2 linked regions of the Salipiger abyssi genome follow. The protein of the gene in region 1 interacts with the protein of each later gene in a pairwise test. Links are inferred from orthologs where the notes say so. Each region holds a gene or a part of one and is shown in the gene's direction. Other genes may lie near its edges. The genes, in order: dnaQ and dnaE.

The links.
Region 2: the proteins of dnaQ (region 1) and dnaE interact in binary tests that used the Escherichia coli proteins (3 or more experiments, as listed by UniProt). The link is inferred for Salipiger abyssi from one-to-one orthologs.

What each region holds. Positions count from the first base shown.
Region 1 is NZ_CP015093.1:1,667,394-1,676,706, forward strand. Bases 2,789-5,788 are described here. They hold dnaQ (DNA polymerase III subunit epsilon), read left to right. Parts: upstream 2,789-3,943; coding sequence 3,944-4,633; downstream 4,634-5,788. Other genes in these bases: Ga0080574_RS11635 (shikimate dehydrogenase), read left to right, coding at 2,789-3,364; coaE (dephospho-CoA kinase), read left to right, coding at 3,361-3,951; secB (protein-export chaperone SecB), read right to left, coding at 4,638-5,141; Ga0080574_RS11655 (FxsA family protein), read right to left, coding at 5,196-5,705. Outside these bases: tRNA uridine-5-carboxymethylaminomethyl(34) synthesis GTPase MnmE, read right to left, coding at 1-113; transcription termination factor Rho, read right to left, coding at 133-1,404; Ga0080574_RS11630 (Maf family protein), read left to right, coding at 1,935-2,534; more of Ga0080574_RS11635, read left to right, coding at 2,531-2,788; Ga0080574_RS11660 (Tim44/TimA family putative adaptor protein), read left to right, coding at 5,809-6,468; mltA (murein transglycosylase A), read left to right, coding at 6,468-7,511; Ga0080574_RS11670 (Smr/MutS family protein), read left to right, coding at 7,508-8,110; idi (isopentenyl-diphosphate Delta-isomerase), read right to left, coding at 8,152-8,670; Ga0080574_RS11680 (c-type cytochrome), read left to right, coding at 8,808-9,230. UniProt on the Escherichia coli protein: DNA polymerase III is a complex, multichain enzyme responsible for most of the replicative synthesis in bacteria. The epsilon subunit contain the editing function and is a proofreading 3'-5' exonuclease.
Region 2 is NZ_CP015093.1:2,632,910-2,643,362, reverse strand. Bases 2,930-7,069 are described here. They hold dnaE (DNA polymerase III subunit alpha), read left to right. Parts: upstream 2,930-3,308; coding sequence 3,309-6,869; downstream 6,870-7,069. Other genes in these bases: Ga0080574_RS16360 (SlyX family protein), read right to left, coding at 6,915-7,069; Ga0080574_RS16370 (alpha/beta hydrolase), read right to left, coding at 2,930-3,121. Also shown: xdhB (xanthine dehydrogenase molybdopterin binding subunit), read right to left, coding at 1-538; xdhA (xanthine dehydrogenase small subunit), read right to left, coding at 535-1,917; more of Ga0080574_RS16370, read right to left, coding at 2,108-2,929; more of Ga0080574_RS16360, read right to left, coding at 7,070-7,121; hisS (histidine--tRNA ligase), read left to right, coding at 7,305-8,924; Ga0080574_RS16350 (ATP phosphoribosyltransferase regulatory subunit), read left to right, coding at 8,915-10,003; hisG (ATP phosphoribosyltransferase), read left to right, coding at 10,000-10,453. UniProt on the Escherichia coli protein: DNA polymerase III is a complex, multichain enzyme responsible for most of the replicative synthesis in bacteria. This DNA polymerase also exhibits 3' to 5' exonuclease activity. The alpha chain is the DNA polymerase catalytic subunit.

The sequences.
Region 1 (9,313 bases):
GGCAAAGTTCCGGCAAGACGCGACGCCGCGTCCCAGGCTTTCGTCCCGGAAACGCGGATCACTGTCACGCCGGCCTTTCCCGGCGCGCTCGCAAGGGCAAAGATGGTGTCCAAACCTGCCTCCCGGCCGGTCCTAGCTGTTCATCGAGTCGAAGAATTCCGAGTTCGTCTTGGTCTGCTTGAGCTTCGACAGCAGGAATTCGATGGCATCCGTGGTGCCCATCGGATTCAGGATCCGCCGCAGCACAAAGGTCTTTTGCAGATCAATCTTGTCGACCAGAAGGTCTTCCTTCCGCGTACCCGACTTCAGAATGTCGATCGCCGGGAAGACCCGCTTGTCCGCAACCTTCCGATCCAGCACGATCTCGGAGTTGCCGGTGCCCTTGAATTCCTCAAAGATCACCTCATCCATGCGCGATCCGGTGTCGATCAGCGCCGTTGCGATGATCGTCAGAGATCCGCCCTCTTCGATATTCCGCGCCGCGCCGAAGAACCGCTTCGGTCGTTGCAAGGCGTTGGCATCCACACCACCGGTCAGCACCTTCCCCGAGGACGGCACAACTGTGTTGAATGCTCTACCAAGTCTGGTGATCGAGTCCAGAAGGATCACAACATCTCGCTTGTGTTCCACCAGACGTTTGGCTTTCTCGATGACCATTTCCGAAACCGCAACATGCCGCGTCGCCGGTTCGTCAAAGGTAGAGGAAATCACCTCCCCCTTCACCGAGCGCTGCATATCCGTCACCTCTTCCGGCCGCTCGTCGATCAGCAGCACGATCAGATAGCACTCCGGATGGTTCTTTTCGATGCTCGTCGCGATATTCTGGAGCAGCACCGTCTTACCGGTCCGCGGCGGCGCCACGATGAGCGAGCGCTGGCCCTTGCCGATGGGCGAGACCAGGTCGATGATCCGGGCCGAGCGGTCCTTGATCGTCGGATCCTCGATCTCCATCGTCAGCCGTTCGTCCGGATAGAGCGGCGTCAGGTTGTCGAAGGCGATCTTGTGCCGCGCGCGCTCCGGATCCTCGAAATTGATCTTGGTGACATCCACCAGCGCGAAATAGCGCTCCTCGCCATCGGGCGCGCGGATCTCGCCCTCCACCGTGTCGCCGGTGCGCAGCGAGTATTTCCGGATCATGTCCGGCGAGACATAGATATCGTCGGGACCGGGCAGATAGTTCGCTTCCGGCGAGCGCAGGAAACCGAACCCGTCCTGAAGCACCTCGAGCACACCATCGCCAAAGATCTGCCAGTCCTCATCCGCGCGTTCGCGCAGGATCTGGAACATCATCTCGCCCTTGCGCATGGTCGAGGCGTTCTCGATCTCGAGCTCCTCGGCCATGGCGAGCAGATCTTTGGGGCTCTTCGCCTTCAGGTCGGAGAGGTTGAGCTTCTCGATGCTCATCATGAATCCTTCCGGGCCGGTCATACGGCCCCGTATCTGTCGGTCTCTGGGAAAATCACACCCGGACGGGTATCGCAAAGGGAGGTAATGCGCTCCGTCTCCCGAGTCAATCTTTCTCGCACATGGCCGCCCGTGGGGGTTCGAAACCAATCTTTAAGAGAAAAGAGAAAAGATGATTTTGAGATTAGGAACCCATGCCACCGGTGGATTATTCGCTTATGCGCGTCTTGTCCCAAGGACACAGAGCTGTGGGCAATTCTGTGCGTAGCGACGCCTTGTTCTTAACATTCTCTAAAATTAATAATTTAATTTCAGTGGATTGACGCGTATTCTTATCCCCTGAATAACCCTTGGACAGTTGGCGTCTGCGAAAGCTCATCCTCAGCACAAAGTTATCCTTCCCCACAACCGAACGACTCGGTCCGGCGCGTCGTGAACTGTGCCGGTTTTCCCCCGGCTTGCATGTCGGAGCGATTTTCCCCAGAACGCTCCCCTGACAAGGCCCCTTAGATTTCGACAGGTTTTTCCACATGGCCCCGCCGTTCATTTTGGCGTCCGGCTCGCAGATCCGGGCAGAGATGCTGCAAAACGCCGCCGTGCCCTTCCGAATCGAGAGGCCGCGCGTCGACGAAGCTGCGCTGCGCGACTCGCTCGCCCAGGAAGGTGCCGGGCCGCGCGACATGGCCGATGCCCTGGCCGAATTCAAAGCCCGCCGCGTTTCGCAGCGCCATCCCGAGGCGTTCGTTCTGGGCTGTGACCAGATCCTCGCGCTCGGTACCGAGATCTTTACCAAACCCGAAACCCCGGAGGACGCACGCGCTCAGCTCGTGCGTCTGCGCGGTCAGCGGCATCAGTTGTTTTCCGGCGCGGTGATCTATCAGGCCGGCGAACCGCTCTGGCGCCATGTCGGTACCGCGCGGCTGGTCATGCGGGACTTCTCGGAGGCCTATCTCGACGATTATCTCGCGCGGAACTGGGAGAGCGTCCGTCACTCCGTCGGCGGTTACAAGCTCGAGGAAGAGGGGGTTCGCCTCTTTGCGCGTATAGAGGGCGATCACTTCACAATTCTCGGATTGCCGCTGCTCGAACTGCTTGCCTTTCTTTCGGTCCGGGGGATCATCGCCGCATGACTGTCGCACGTATACCGCTCGCCGGCGTGATTGGATCGCCGGTTGCACATTCCCGCTCGCCGCTGCTGCATGGCCATTGGCTGCGCCGATACGGGCTGCCCGGCCACTACATTCCCATGGAAATCGCGCCGGACAGGCTCGAAGCCGCCATGCGCATGCTCCCCGATCTTGGCTTTGTCGGGGTCAATGTAACCATTCCCTATAAGGAAAAGATGATGGAGATCGCCGATCTGGTCTCCGACCGGGCCACGCTGATCGGTGCGGCAAATACCATCATCTTCCGCCAGGACGGGCGCATTCACGCCGACAACACCGATGGCTACGGCTTCATCGAAAACCTGCGCCAGGGCGCGCCCGACTGGGATCCGAAAGCCGGCCCCGCCATGCTCTTCGGTGCCGGTGGCGCCGCGCGGGCGGTGGTCGCTTCGCTGCTCGAGGTCGGTGTGCCGGAAATCCGCGTCAGCAACCGCACACGTCTGCGCGCGGAGAAGCTGCGCGAGGATTTCGGCTCGCGGATCACCGTGGTGGAATGGGTGCAGGCAGGCAACGCGCTGGAAGAGGCGGCGCTGGTGGTGAACTCGACCTCGCTTGGCATGACCGGCAAGCCCGAACTGCGGGTTCCGCTCGACGGGTTGCGGTCGGGCACAGTTGTGAGTGATCTCGTTTATGTGCCGCTGCAAACCCGGCTGTTGCGCGTCGCGGAGGAAAAGGGCTGCACCTGCGTGGATGGTCTGGGCATGCTGATCCATCAGGCTGTGCCCGGCTTCGAACGCTGGTTCGGCCAGCGCCCCGAGGTCGATGACGAGACCCGCGCCGCGGTCATGCCATGAGTTTTCGTCTCGGCCTCACCGGCTCCATCGGTATGGGCAAATCCACCACCGCCGCGATGTTTGCAGAACGGGGATGCGCGCTCTGGGATGCGGATGCGGCAGTGCATCGGCTTTATGCCAAGGGCGGTGCGGCGGTTGCCCCGTTGCAGGAGACGTTTCCGAAGGCCATCGAGGACGGCGCGGTCTCGCGCGATCGGCTGCGCGAGATCATCGCCGCCGATCCCGACGCCCTGCCCCGGATCGAGGCCATCGTGCACCCGCTGGTGCGTCAGGACCGCGAGATATTTGCCGCCAACCATACCGACAGGATCGTCGTCTTCGACATTCCGTTGCTGTTCGAAACCGGTGGAGAGGCGGAGATGGACGCTGTCGCATGTGTCACGATTCCAGCCCAATTGCAGCGCGAGCGGGTGCTTGCGCGCGGCACGATGAGCGCGGAGGATCTTGATCGTATCCTGGCGCGGCAGATGCCGAGTGACGAAAAATGCGCCCGCGCCGATTATGTGATCGTCACCGATACGCTTGAGCATGCCGGCGCGCAGGTGCAGTCTGTTCTGGAAGATATCGAAAGGCGGCGCCATGCGTGAGATCGTGCTCGACACCGAAACCACCGGCTTCGAACCGGAACAGGGTGATCGCATCGTTGAGATCGGTGCGGTCGAGCTTTTTAATCACGTCCCCACCGGCAACACCTATCACCAATATATCAATCCCGAACGCTCGATGCCGCAGGAGGCATTTCAGGTGCACGGGCTGGGCGATGATTTCCTGCGCGACAAGCCGGTCTTTGCCAAGATCGTCGATGAGTTCCGCAGCTTCATCGGCGACGCCAAGCTGGTGATCCACAACGCCGCTTTCGACGTGAAATTCCTCAATGCCGAGCTGCGCTGGTCGGGCCGCCCGCTCCTGCCGCGCGACTGCGCCATCGACACGCTGGACATCGCCCGGCGCAAATTCCCAGGCTCTCCCGCCTCGCTGGATGCGCTTTGCCGCCGCTTCGGTATCGACAACTCGTCGCGGACATTGCACGGCGCGCTTCTCGATAGTGAAATCCTGGCGGAAGTCTATCTTGAGCTGATCGGCGGCAAGCAGCCCGATCTCGTGCTGACGCCGCAGCGGCAGAATAGCAGCGGTGCGGATATGTCGGAGGACTGGCGCCCGACCCGTCGTCCGGTGCCGCTGCCGCCCCGGATCACGGAAGAAGAAAAGGCGGCTCACGCCGCCTTTGTCGAAAAGCTCGGGGAAAACGCGCTCTGGACGCGCGGCTGAGCGCTCAGGCGTCGAGCTTCTGCTCGCCGCTTGCTGCGGCCTGCTGCCGACGTGCCAGCTCGTTGCGGTAGAGCGCGACGAAGTCGATCATTTCGAGGTTCAGCGGCGGGAAGCCACCGTCACGAGTGATGTCGGAGATGATGCGGCGCGCGAAGGGGAAAATCATACGCGGGCATTCGATCAGCAAGAAGGGATGCATCTGCTCGTCCGGCACGTTTTCGATGTGGAACACCCCGGCGTAATCCATTTCGAGCAGGAACAGCGTGGTGTCGGTGTCTTTGCCCTTGGATTCGACCTTGAGCTTCATGACCACTTCATACTGGTGTTCGGTGCTGCGCTTCTTGGCGTCGAGATTGACCTGAACCTGTACGTCGGGCTGAACCTCGCCCGCGCTGCCCTTCTGGGCGAGGATGTTCTCAAAGGACAGATCCCGCACGAACTGTGCGAGAACGTTCATCTTGACGGGCGCCGGCGCCTCGTTCGCGCCGTTCTGAGGGGTTTCTGCCATGGTGTCTCTCCTGAAACGAGGTTTGCCCTGCAATAGCAGGCAGGGCTGCGCGCCTCAATGCCTCGTCCAGCCGGAACCGGGATGGTTGGGCCGTTTGTCCTGGGGAATTTCGGTATATTCCCCTTCGATCACGTCGCCGGGTCCGGCTCCGCGCGGATCGCGCCGCATGTCGTCGGGCCGCGGCTGCGGGCCGCGGCTGCCCATCTCAAACCGCGCCACGGTGACGCGGCGCGACAAATAGCGCATCAGGGCGACGCGCACCGGCGGCGAGAGCAAGGCAAAGCCGACCGCATCGGTGAAAAACCCCGGCGTCAGCAGCAGCGCGCCCGCCAGAAGGATCATCGCGCCATGCGCAAGCGGTGCGCTCGGGTCTTCCAGACGGGAAAAAGAGCCCTGCAAATCGCTCATTGCCCGCAATCCCTGCGACCGCACCAGCCAGGTGCCGAGCATCGCCGTCAGCACCACGATGGCCAGTGTCGGCCAAAGCCCGATCAGCCCACCGACCTGGATGAACAGCGCGATTTCAACGATTGGCACCAGCAGGAATGCCAGAAAAAGCCACATGATGGGTCTCCCTTGCGTCCGGGCGCCGGTAGACTTGCCGGAACCCAGCACTTACATAGGGATGCAACAAGAGAACTTCCACGTTTCTGCGCATGAGGTGCCGATGAACACGCCGATCGTCCAGCTGCTGGTCCTTGCCGGGATCGCGATTTTCCTGATCCTGCGGTTGCGCAGCGTGCTGGGAACGCGCGACGGGTTCGAAAAACCGCCGGTTCCCGCACCGGGCAAGCGCGAGGAGGCCAAGCGTGAATTCGAGGTCATCGAGGGCGGCCCGGATCGCGACATCATTGACCACGTGCCCGAGGGCAGCGATGCCGCCGAAGCGCTGGCCAAGATGAAGCGGGCCGAGCCCTCTTTCAATGTCGGGGAGTTCCTCTCCGGCGCGCGCGGCGCCTATGAAATGATCCTCATGGGGTTCGACAATGGCGAGATCGAGGATCTCAAACCCTTCCTGTCGGATGAAATCTACGAGACCTTCGCGCAGGTCATCCAGGCCCGCGCCGATCAAGGTCTGACCATCGAGGCGGAATTTGTCGGCGTGCGCGAGATGACCTTGGCCGATGCAAGCTTTGACGATGACAGCAAGCTGGCCGAGATCACGGTGAAATATGTCGGCGAGCTGACCTCGGTGGTGAAAAATGCCGAGGGCGAGATCGTCGAGGGCAGCGCCACTGCGGTCAAGCGCCAGAAGGACGTCTGGACCTATGCCCGCAACATGGGCAGCGACGATCCGAACTGGCAGCTGGTCGCGACCGACGAATAATGCGGCGGGCCATCCGTGCCGCGCTTGTGGCGGGCATGACACTGGCAGGCACCATGAGCGCGGCGGACACCGAAACCACCTACGAGATCCTCGACTTCGCCGATCTGGACGGCTGGGCCGAGGACGATCACGCCGCCGCGCTTTCGGTGTTTCTCGAGACCTGCGGCGATCTGCGCGAACCGGATTGGGTCAGCCTCTGCGCTGTTGCACGTGAAACATCGGATGCCCGCGATTTCTTTGAGCTTTTCTTTCGCCCCGTGCAGATCGGAGATGGCGGCGAAGGCCTGTTCACCGGCTATTTCGAGCCCGAGCTCGACGGCGCGCTGAGCCCCGGGCCACGCTACCGTTATCCGATCTACCGTATGCCGCCCGAAGCGCAGGGCACCGGCCCCTGGCTCAGCCGGCGTGATATTCTGAACTCCGGGGTGATGTCGGGGCGCGGTCTGGAAATTGCCTGGGTCGACGATCCGGTAGAACTGTTCTTTCTGCAAATCCAGGGTTCGGGGCGTATCCGCCTGCCTGACGGGCGGCATATCCGCGTCGGCTATGGCGGTGCCAACGGCCATCCCTATCGCTCCGTCGGGCAGGAGCTGGTGCGGCGCGGCACCTTCAACGCGCATCAGGTGTCGGCGCAGCGCATCAAGTCCTGGGTCCGGAGCAACCCGTTCGACGGGCAGGAGCTGCTCTATCACAATCCGTCCTACGTGTTCTTTCGCGAAGTAAGCGAGGTGCCCGCTGAAAAAGGCCCGCTCGGCGCGATGAACCGCTCGATCACCGCCATGCGGTCCATTGCCGTCGATCCGTCTTTCACCCCGCTCGGGGCGCCGGTCTGGATCGAGAAGGACGGCGCCTCGCCTCTGCGGCGGCTGATGATCGCGCAGGATACCGGCTCGGCGATCAAGGGGGCGCAGCGTGCCGATATCTTCTTTGGCACCGGCGATGAGGCCGGGCGCTTGGCGGGGCAGCTGAAGGATCCCGGCCGGCTGGTGGTGTTCCTGCCGATCCAGCGCGCCTATGCACTACTGCCGGAATCGGTGTTATGAGCCGGCGCCGTCTGCGGCCCGAAGAGCTGGAGCTGTGGCAGCAGGTGGCGAAAACCGCCGAGCGTCTGCCGGGCCAAGCTGCCAAACGGCCCGCGCCTGTGGCACCGAAAGCGTCAGAAACCAGCCCGGGTAAACCTCCTCCTGTCCCGTCCGATCCGTTTCCAACGTTCGGTCTTGGCAGCGGCGCCAAAGCACCGCCGGAATCGCATGATTTCCTCGGCACCACCTCCGACCGGCTGTCGCGAGATCCTGTGCGCATGGATTCCAAGGCGTTTACCCGGATGAAACGCGGCAAGCTGGTGCCCGAGGCGCGGCTCGACCTGCACGGGATGACGCTGGACCAGGCGCATCCCGAGCTGGTCCGCTTCGTACTTACGTCGCAGACGCGCGGGCTGCGTCTGGTGCTGGTGATCACCGGCAAGGGCCTGCGCGAAGATCCGCACGATCCGATGCCGCGCCGACGGGGCGTGCTCAAGACGCAGGTGCCGCAATGGCTGCGCATGCCGCCGGTGGCGCAGGCGGTGCTCCAGATTTCCGAGGCGCATGGCAAGCATGGCGGGTCCGGCGCCTATTACGTTTATCTCCGCCGCCGCCGCTGAAATGCCGTAGGGTGGGCAATTTGCCCACCGCTTGTCCAGCATTACCGCGACAGGATCTGGTTCGCATAATCGCGCAGATAAATCCGTAACCAGGGGGTGAAGCGCTTGGGGGACTCCTCGGTCTGCCGCGCCAGCGTCTCCAGATCGACCCAGGCAAACTCCATGACTTCCGCGGGATTAGGGTCGATTTTCATTCCTTCCGGCGCCTCGCCGACAAACAGGTCCACAAGCTCGTGCTCAATCATGCCGCCGCCCACGCCGGCACGATATTCCACCTGCCCGCGCGGGGTGAGCGCGAGGCCGGTAATCCCCAGCTCCTCCGCCAGCCGCCGCGTGGCGCAATCGGCGGGGCTCTCGTCCCAATGCGGATGCGTGCAGCAGGTATTCGCCCAGAGCCCGGGCGTGTGATACTTGCCGAGCGCCCGGCGCTGGATCAGCAGCCGGTTGCCGCGCAGCACAAAAACCGACACGGCCTTGTGGCGCAGGCCGCGCAGATGCACCTCGATCTTGTCGACCGGTGTCAGGGATCCATCGACCCAGGCGGGAATGGTGTTGTCCATGGCGCCTGTTTCCTCTTGCGGCGCGCAAGGGTCAAGCACCCTTGGCATATGGTCGCATATGCAGCCCGGGACTATTGTTGATTTCATCACCGTTGGGCTAGGTTCCGCATCGGATACGCGTCACGGGAGACAAAATCATGAAATTCAAGATAGCCACGGCAATCGCTGCAGTGACTCTTGCCACCTCGGGCTATGCGCAGGACGCCGCCGAGGGGGAGGAGATCTTCAAGAAACGCTGCCGATCCTGCCACACGATCACCGACGATGCGGGCGAAACCATCGTCAGGGGCGGTCGCACAGGTCCGAACCTTTATGGCGTTATCGGCCGGCCCGCCGGCTCCGTCGAGGATTTTCGCTATCGTGACTCCATCGAGGCGGCGAACGCAAAGGGCCTGGTGTGGGACGAGGCCACGTTTGAGGAATACGTTCAGGATCCGACGGCCTTCCTGAAATCCTATCTCGACGATGCCGGCGCGCGCTCGGGCATGACCTTCAAGCTTCGGGAAGGTGCCGCCGATGTTTACGCTTATCTCGCGTCGATGAGCCCGGCTGCCGAATGACACGCGGCGTGTCGCGATGACGGCGCGACATCGTCGCGATTGTCGAAGATAAATAAGGGGGGGCGTCTCGACGAGACGCCCCC
Region 2 (10,453 bases), 970 kb from region 1 along the record:
CCTGCCCTTCGAGATAGAAATGCTCCTGCCCGCCCATCTCGAGCGAGCCCTCGATCACATTCGGCGCCGCCTCCAGCGCCTGCACCGAATCGCCCTTTTCCCAGATGCGCGGGCCGTCCTCGAAACGGGTATCGGCGGCGAGCGCCGCATCGACGCTGAAGACCGGCTCGCGTGCCTCGTAGGTGATATGCGCCTTGCGCACCGCCTTGCGCGCGGCGAGATGGCTGGTCGCGGCGACCAGAAACACCGGCTGGCCGACATAATGCAGCGTGCCGTCCGACAGCAGCGGCTCGTCATGCAGCGAGGGCGAGCAGTCGCAATCCGAGGGCAGATCCTCCGCCTGCCAGACGCCCACCACGCCCGGCGCGCGGCGCACATCGGAAAGGTCGATTTCGGCGATATGGCCCGCCGCGATCTCCGAGAGGCCAAAGGCCAGATGCAGGCAGCCCGGCGGCACCGGGATATCGTCGATATAGCGCGCCTTGCCGGTCACATGCAGCGGCGCCGCGTCATGCGGCAGGGGTTTGGTGACGCTCATGGCCGCACCTCGCGCACATTGGTGGCGGCACCGAGATCTTCGAGCAGATAGCGGGTGAGCATGTTGCGCGCCGCCAGCAGGCGGTACTCGGAACTTGCCCGCATGTCGGACATCGGCTGGAAATCCGCCTCCCAGCCGTCCCAGGCGGCGACCACCGCCTCGTCATTCCAGGGCTTGCCGACAAGCGCGGCCTCCACCGCCTCGGCACGTTTCGGAATGCCCGCCATGCCGCCGAAGGCGATGCGCGCGCCGGTGACCGTGCCGTCCTCCACCTGGATATTGAAGGCGCCGCAGACCGCCGAAATATCCTGATCGAAGCGTTTCGACAGCTTGTAGACCCGCAGCCGGTCGGGCTGGCGCGGGATCTCGATCGTCTCGACGAATTCGCCGGGGTAGCGGTCCTGCTTGCCGTAATCGAGAAAGAAATGCTCCATCGCCATTTCGCGCCTTGTGTCGCGGTAGCGCAGATGCAGCCTTGCCCCCAGCGCGATCAGCACCGGCGGGTTGTCCCCGATGGGCGAACCGTTGGCGATATTCCCGCCGATGGTCGCCGCCGCCCGTACCTGGCCGGAGCCGTAGCGGCGCAGCATCTCGGCATAGCTCGGGAAATGCACGCGCATCAGGTCGAGCACGCGGTCCATGGTCACGCCCGCGCCGATGCGGATCGCCTCGTCGGTGACCTCGATCTCCTGAAGATCGCGACAGCGGTTGAGAAAGATCACCTCCGGCAGATCGCGCAGCTGCTTGGTGACCCAGAGCCCCACATCCGTCGCCCCCGCCACCAGCGTGGCGTTGGGGTGGCGCGCGGCGAGCTCGGCCAGCTCGTCAGCGCTGTCGGGCACATGCGCGGTCATGTCCCGCGACGAGACCGTCCCGGCGACCTCGGGCAGCGCGCCCTCGTCCATCCAGCCCGGCACCGGCGCCTCTGCGGCGGCCTCGGCGGCGCGCACGATGGGCGCGTAGCCGGTGCAGCGGCAGAGATTGCCCGACAGCGCGTCGTCATAGTCGGTATCGCCCCTGAGATGGGCATTGGCCATCGAGACCACGAAGCCCGGCGTGCAGAAGCCGCATTGCGAGCCGTGATGGCTGACCATGGCCTCCTGCACCGGGTGCATCTCGCCGCCCGGGCCCGAGATCCCCTCGACCGTGCGCAGTGCCTTGCCGTGGAGCTGCGGCAGGAAGAGGATGCAGGCATTGACCGCGCGGCTGCCGCGCGCATCGCTCACCATCACGGTGCAGGCGCCGCAATCGCCCTCGTTGCAGCCCTCTTTCGTTCCTGTCAGCCCGCGCTCTTCGCGCAGCCAGTCGAGCGCCGTGCGCGTCGGCGAGACCCCGCGCAGCTCGACTCTTTCCCCGTTCAGAAGAAAGGAGATATCCATATATACAGACCTGCCGCCTTACCCGTCCTTTTGCTGCGCGCCCCCGATGCGGCGTAGAAAGCGCGCGGACTATCCCTGTGCCGTACTACGCTAGGGGGCGGGTTTCGGGCTTGGCAAGAAGAAAATGCTTATTTCCGAGGCAGCACGGCCCTCTGCGCCGCCAAACCGGGCAGCCCCCTGTGGCACGCAATCAGGACGAGTCCTGCACGCCCTGCGGGTCGGCGCAGTCGTCGCCGTCGGGCCCGGAGAACCCCGCGCTCAGGAACTCCGTGATCGCCGTGATCGGCGCGTTCATGTTCAGGATCGAATTGTGATCGCCCTGCTCGAAAATATCGACCTGCGCATCCGGCCAGATCCGGCCCAGCGCGTCGAGATCCTTGACCGGAGCGGCGTAATCGTGCCGCGCATGCACCGCCAGGAGCTTTTCGCCACGCCGCGCCGCTAGCGGCTGCCAGGGCAGATCGACCGGATAGGGCGCCCCCAGACGGCTGACCGCCTGCACGAACCGGTCGAGACAGCCATTGGCGATGCCGTATTGCGTGCCGCCCAGCCGGATCAGCTTGTGCAACTCGATGGGTGTGGAAACGAAGACGACCCGGGGGCTGGTGATCCCCTCGTCCAGCGCGAACAGCAGACCGTTGGCGCTGACGCAATGGCCAAGCATGCCGTCATAGGGGCCCAGTGTCTCGGCACAATGCCGGATCGCGCGGGTGACCGTGGCCATGCTGCACATCCTGCGCACCGGATCGAGATGACCGGGCAGGATCAGCGCATCGACCTCGGCGCCGGCATTGCGCAATGTCCGCGCAAGCCGAGCGAATTGCCGGACACTGCCGTCATGACCATGCACCAGCAGCACGCGCCCGCGTCGCACGCCTTGCGGCTGGTGACGGATCACCGCCACATCGGGCGCCGCCTGAAGAAAGCTGACACCGCGCCGCGTGCGGCGCTGCACCGGGCCAACGAAATTGCTGGATTTGAGATAGCGCCGCGCCAGCAGCGCCGCTGTGATGGCAGGTGCCACCCGCGACGCGAGCAGCAGCACATTGTGACGTCCGGACTTGAGCAGCGACAGAAGGCGCGAGCGCGGCGGGCGCGTATCGATATCGAAGCCGAACGCATCCTCGGCGGCGGAGGGGGCATTGCCCGCATCCGCTCCCATCGTCTCGCCCGACATTGGCCGGTTGTTCGCAACATGGTTCATCTCGGATCCCGCCGCGCACGCCTCGCACGGTCGCTCTATTGCCTCAGCTGCCGTTTGTGGAGCGCGAAATCGGTCAAAATTGGGCAGCATTGTTTCTGAAACATGGATTTTGCCCGGTGCTTGGCGCCGCCCGCTCCGCCGCAACAGGAGGCTTTCGCCCGTCGCGCCCGCACCATAATGTGTCTGCATGGCAGATCCCCGATTCATTCACCTCCGCGTCCACACCGAATATTCCCTGCTCGAAGGCGCCGTCCGGCTGAAAAAGCTGCCGGGGCTCTGCGAGACCATGGGCATGCCCGCCGTGGCGGTGACCGACACCAACAACCTGTTCTCGGCGCTGGAGTTTTCCGTGACCGCCAGCGGCGCGGGGGTGCAGCCGATCATCGGCTGTCAGGTCGATCTGCAATATGTGCAGCCGGTTCCGGGCGAACGGCCCAGGCCGCCCGCCCCCGTCGTGCTTCTGGCGCAGAACGAGCGCGGCTATGAAAACCTGATGAAGCTCAATTCCTGCCTCTATCTGCGCCATGACGGCCAGCAGGAGCATGTGACGCTGGAGGAGCTGGAACAATACGGCGCCGGGCTGATCTGCCTTTCCGGCGGCCCGGACGGGCCGGTCGGGCGGCTCTTGCGGGAAAACCACCGCGCCGCGGCGCAGACGCTGATGACGAGGCTGCACCAGATCTATGACGACCGGCTCTATGTCGAGCTGCAACGCCATCCCGGCGAGGACGGGCTGCCCGAGGCGGAACGGCTGACCGAGCGCGGCCATGTGGAGATGGCCTATGAGATGGGGCTGCCGCTGGTTGCCACCAACGATGTGTATTTCCCGAAATCCGACATGTACGAGGCGCATGACGCGCTGATCTGCATCTCCGAGGGCGCCTATGTCGACCAGCAGGAACCGCGCCGCCGGCTGACCGCGCAGCATTACCTCAAGACCCCGCAGGAGATGGCGACGCTGTTTGCCGATCTGCCCGAGGCGATCGAGAACACCGTCGAGATCGCCAAGCGCTGCGCCTTCATGACCTACAAGCGCGCCCCGATCCTGCCGAAATTCGCCGATGACGAGGTCGAGGAGCTGCGGCGCCAGGCCAATGAGGGCCTGCAAAAGCGCCTGGCGGTGATCCCGCACGCGGTCAGCCCCGAGGACTACCAGAAGCGGCTCGATTTCGAACTGGGCATCATCGAGGGCATGGGCTTTCCCGGCTACTTTCTGATCGTGGCAGACTTCATCAAATGGGCCAAGGAGCACGATATCCCCGTCGGGCCGGGCCGGGGCTCGGGCGCCGGCTCTCTGGTGGCCTATGCGCTTACCATCACCGACCTCGACCCGCTGCGCTATTCGCTGCTCTTCGAGCGCTTCCTCAACCCCGAACGGGTCTCGATGCCCGACTTCGACATCGACTTCTGCATGGACCGCCGCGAAGAGGTGATCCGCTACGTTCAGCAGAAATACGGTCATGACAAGGTGGCGCAGATCATCACCTTCGGCGCGCTGCTGTCGAAGGCGGCGGTGCGCGATGTGGGCCGGGTGTTGCAGATGCCCTATGGCCAGGTCGACCGGCTGTCGAAGATGATCCCGGTGGAGGGGGTGAAACCCGTCTCCATCGAGAAGGCGCTTCAGGACGAGCCGCGCCTGCGCGAGGAGGCGCGCAACGAGGAGGTGGTCGACCGGCTGCTGACCTATGGCCAGCAGGTGGAGGGGCTTCTCCGCAACGCCTCGACCCACGCCGCCGGGGTGGTGATCGCCGACCGCCCGACAGACGAGCTGGTGCCGCTCTATCAGGATCCGCGCTCGGACATGCCGGCCACCCAGTTCAACATGAAATGGGTGGAACAGGCAGGGCTGGTGAAGTTCGACTTCCTCGGCCTCAAGACGCTGACGGTGATCCAGAACGCGGTGAACCTGATCCTCAAGGACGGGCGGCCCATCCATGTGGCCGCCGACGGCACGGAGCTTTACCAGCCCGCCGAGGGCGGCGAGAACCAGATGAACCTCATCCCGCTGGACGATGAGAAGACCTACAAGCTCTACGCCGATGCCAAGACCGTCGCGGTGTTCCAGGTGGAAAGTACCGGCATGATGGATGCGCTCAAGCGCATGAAGCCCACCTGTATCGAGGATATCGTGGCGCTCGTGGCGCTTTACCGTCCGGGCCCGATGGAAAACATCCCGGTCTATTGCGAGGTCAAGAACGGCCTGCGCGAGATCACCTCGGTGCACCCGTCGATCGACCATATCCTTGCCGAGACCCAGGGCATCATCGTCTATCAGGAACAGGTGATGCAGATCGCCCAGGAAATGGCGGGATACAGCCTCGGCGGCGCCGACCTGCTGCGCCGCGCCATGGGCAAGAAGATCAAGGAGGCCATGGACGCCGAGCGGCCGAAATTCGAAAAGGGCGCGGCGGAGAACGGCGTCGAGAAGAAGAAGGCGACCGAGGTCTTCGACCTGCTGGAGAAATTCGCCAATTACGGCTTCAACAAATCCCACGCCGCCGCCTATGCGGTGGTGAGCTACCAGACGGCGTGGCTCAAGGCCAACCACCCGGTGGAGTTCATGGCCGGGGTGATGAACTGCGATATCCATCTCACCGACAAGCTCGCGACCTATTTCTACGAGCTGAAGAAGGGGCTGAAGCTGGGCTATACGCCGCCCTGCGTGAACCGCAGCCAGGCGATGTTCGACGTGGCCGACCAGAAGCTGGTCTATGCGCTGGGGGCACTGAAGAATGTCGGCGTCGAGGCGATGCAGCTGGTGGTGGCCGGGCGGCAGGATCCGGATGCGGGCGTCACGGCATCAAACGGCGAGGCCCTGGATCAAGTCCGGGGCGGGCGTGAGAAACCTTTCGTCAATCTCTACGATTTCGCCCGGCGGGTGGACCTGAAGCGGGTCGGCAAGCGGCCGCTGGAGATGCTGGCCCGCGCCGGCGCCTTCGACCAGCTCGACCGCAACCGGCGGCGGGTCTTCGAGAGTCTCGATGCGCTGGTCGCCTATTCGGCGGCGGTGCATGAGCAGAAGGGCAGCGCGCAGGTCTCGCTCTTTGGTGAGGCCGGCGACGATCTGCCCGAGCCGCGCCTGTCGCCGGTGCCCGACTGGCTGCCGGCAGAGCGGCTGAGCGAGGAATTCAAGGCCATCGGCTTCTACCTTTCGGGCCATCCGCTCGACGATTACATGCCGGCGCTGAAACGGCGCGACGTGATGACGCTGGACGATGTCGAGGAGAGGGCCCGCGGCGGCGCCTGCATCGCCAAGCTGGCGGGCGTGGTGGCCGGGCGGCAGGAGCGCAAATCGGCGCGCGGCAACCGCTTTGCCTTTGCCCAGCTTTCCGATCCGACCGGCGCCTATGAGGTGACGATCTTTTCCGAGACGCTGGAGAAATCCCGCGACATGCTGGAGACCGGCGCCAAGGTGGTGGTGACCGTCGAGGCGACGCTGGAATCCGATCAGCTCAAGCTTCTGGCGCGCAGTTTCGGGCCGGTCGAGCATGTGGTCGCCGATGCCGGCGCCTCGGGGCTGCGGATCTTCATCGAGGAGCCGGGCACGGTGGCGCAGGTCGCCTCGGTGCTGAGCCGCGCCTCCGAGCAGATGCCCAAGGCCGGGCGCGGGCCGATCCGGCTGTGCCTGACGGCGGCGGGGCTGCCGGGCGAGGTGGAGATGGATCTCAAGCAGGAGTTCCCGGTGACGCCGGAGATCAAGGGGGCGGTGAAATCGCTCGACGGAGTGCTGGCGGTGGAGGATTTCTGAGCCGGCCTCCTCGGCCCCTTGCGGCGCCTCCTCGGAGCGTCGCGCTCAGTAATGCGGCGGGCGCTCGTCGCCCATCACCACCCCGCCGGTGCCCTCGTCCTGCCGCGCCGCCTCGCGCTCCATGAGCAGCGCCACGCGGCGGGTGAGCAGCGCGATCTCCTGATCCTGACGTGCGACGGTATCGGAGAGATCCTCGACCACGCGCTGCAGATGCGCGATGCGTTCCTCGAGAGCGGCGGTATCGGCGGGCATGGGCAGGCTCCTCTGGGCGGGGGTCTTGTGCGCGAGAGATAGGCGGCGCGGCGCGGGATGTCCACGGCGGGACCGTTTGGAGTATTTGCGGAAAGATGAAAGCCCGGAGCGCGGCGCTCGCTTGCTCCTTTGCGCCTGAGGGGCTAAGGGAGGCGCGCAATCTGGAGGAGCCCGGAGCCCGCCATGGCCAAAGTGAAAAAAGCCCCCCGCCCCAAGGCGCAGACGCCGAAGGGATTCCGCGATTATTTCGGATCGGAAGTGAGCGAGCGCGCCGAGATGCTGCGCGCCATCGCCGGGGTCTATCATCGCTACGGCTTCGAGGCGCTGGAATCGAGCGCGGTGGAGACGGTCGAGGCGCTCGGCAAGTTCCTGCCCGATGTGGACCGCCCGAACGAGGGGGTCTTTGCCTGGCAGGACGAGGACGAGGGCTGGGTGGCGCTGCGCTATGACCTCACCGCGCCGCTGGCGCGGGTCTATGCCCAGCACCGCAACGATCTGCCGACGCCCTATCGGCGCTATGCCATGGGGCCGGTCTGGCGCAACGAAAAGCCCGGGCCCGGACGGTTCCGGCAGTTCTATCAATGCGACGCCGATACGGTGGGCACCGGCTCAGTGGCCGCCGATGCCGAGATCTGCGCGATGCTGGCGGACACGCTGGAAGTGGTCGGCATTCCGCGCGGCGATTATCTGGTGCGGGTCAACAACCGCAAGGTGTTGAACGGAATTCTCGAAGCGGCTGGCCTTGATGGTCAAGACAAGGCACATGAGCGTGGAATTGTTCTCCGAGCGATTGATAAGTTGGATCGCCTGGGTAAGGATGGCGTTGCAGCCCTGCTCGGAAAAGGGCGACAAGACAATAGTGGTGATTTTACTAGCGGCGCAAACCTGAGCGCTGACCAAGCAGAAATTATCATGCGATTCGTCAATGCTAGCGAGAATATTACCCAAAAACTCAATGAAATCGCAGGCGAGTCTTTTGGACTTTCCATAAAAGTCTTTGAAGACGCTGCTCAAAAACCAAGTGAAGGCTCATTCGAACCTGCCGGAAATTCTCTCGACGCGCTTGAATACGAGGTATGGAACGGCGCTGTGCTCGACTATCTTTCTGAACTGGTGGAAGATTCGAAAGTCGGACAAGAAGGTGTCGATGAACTTCGACAAATCGAGAATCTACTCGCGGCACAAGGGTACTTCGCAGATCGCATTCGGCTAGATCCCTCGGTCGTACGCGGCCTCGGCTATTACACCGGGCCGGTCTTTGAGGCAGAGCTGACCTTCGAGATCCTCGACGAGAAGGGCCGCAAGCGGCAGTTCGGCTCGGTCGCCGGCGGCGGGCGTTATGACGATCTGGTCAAGCGCTTCACCGGTCAGGCGGTGCCGGCGACCGGCGTTTCCATCGGCGTCGACCGGCTGCTTGCCGCGCTGCGCGAGAAGGGCCGCATCGGCGGCAGCGTGCAGGGGCCGGTGGTGGTGACGGTCATGGACCGCGACCGTATGGCCGATTACCAGACCATGGTGGCCGAGCTGCGCAATGCCGGCATCCGCGCCGAGGTCTATCTCGGCAATCCGAAGAATTTCGGCAACCAGCTCAAATATGCCGACAAGCGCAACTCGCCCGTCGCGGTGATCGAGGGCGGCGACGAGAAGGCCAATGGCGTGGTGCAGATCAAGGACCTGATCCTCGGCGCCAAGCTGGCGCAGGAGGCGACGCTCGAGGAATGGAAGGAGCGGCCCAGCCAGTACGAGGTGCCGCGCGGCGAGCTGGTCGCCAAGGTCAAAGAGATCCTGAGCCAATGGGCGTGAGCATCGCAGAGGAACGCGCCGAGGCGGTGCGGCTGCGTGCCCGCTTTGTCGAGGCCGGCGCCAAAAACGTGGATTGCGCCATCCTGCAACCCGCCGAGACCCTGCTCGATCTCTATGGCGAGGATATCCGCGCCCGCGCCTATGTCACCCAGGATCCGGCGCGCGGCGAGGTGATGCTGCGCCCGGATTTCACCGTGCCGGTGGTACAGATGCATATGCAGAGCGGCGCCGCGCCCTCGCGCTACACCTATTGCGGAGAGGTGTTCCGGCGGCAGGAAGAGCACCCCGAGCGCGCCTCGGAATATTTCCAGGTGGGGTACGAGCTCTTTGCGGATGAGGCGCCGGCGCAGGCGGATGCCGAGGTGTTCGCGCTCTTTGCCGAGACGCTGGCGCCCTTTGGGCTGCGCGCGGTGACTGGCGATATCGGGATTCTCACCGCCGCCGTGGCGGGGTTGAAGACATCCGAGCGGCGCCGGGACGCGCTGATGCGGCATATCTGGCGCCCGCGCCGGTTCCGCGCCCTGCTCGACCGCTATTCCGGCCGCACCCCGCCGCCACCCGCGCGCAAGGCGCTCTTGGAGGCGCAGGATGCCATGGCCGGGGCCGGGCCGATGATCGGCATGCGCTCGGAGGCGGAGATCGCCGCGCGCATCGAAGCGCTGCGCGCCGATGCCGCCGAGGGGCCGCTCTGCGACAGCCAGGTGCAGCTGATCGACACGCTGCTGGCGGTGCGCGAGACCTGCCCCTATGCGCTGGAGCATCTGCACGACATCGCTGTCGACCTGCCCGGGCTGCTGCCGGCGGTCGAGCGCTTCGCGCGGCGCTGCGACGCGCTGGCGGCGCGCGGCATCGACGTGGAGGCGCTGGAATTCGAGGCGAGCTACGGGCGCACCTCGATGGAATATTACGACGGCTTCGTCTTCGGTTTCCTGGCGCCGCAGCGCCCGGATCTGCCGCCCATCGCCACGGGCGGGCGCTATGACGCGCTGACCGCGCGGCTGGGACAGGGCCGCGCCGCGCCGGCGGTGGGCGGGGTGATCCGCCCCGGCCTGCTGCTGCAACTGGAGGGTGGGGCATGAGCATCAAGCTGGGCGTGCCCTCCAAGGGACGGCTGATGGAAAAGACCTTCGACTGGTTCGGCGCGCGCGGCGTGCGCCTCAGCCGGACCGGCTCGGAGCGGGAATATTCCGGCGCCGTCGAGGGCGTCGGCGGGGTCGATCTGGTGCTGCTCTCGGCGGGCGAGATCCCGCGTGAGCTAGCGGCGGGACGGCTGCATCTGGGGGTGACCGGCACCGATCTCATTCACGAGAAGCTGGTGCAGTGGGACCAGAAGGTCGAGCCGCTGGCGGAGCTGGGCTTCGGCCAGGCGGATCTGATCGTCGCGGTGCCCGCCTGCTGGGTCGATGTCACCACGCTCGACGATCTCGACGCGGCGGCGGCGGCGTTCCGCGCCGCGCACGGGTTCCGGATGCGGATCGCCACGAAATACCACCGGCTGGTGCGCGATTACCTGCGCCGGGGCGGCGTGG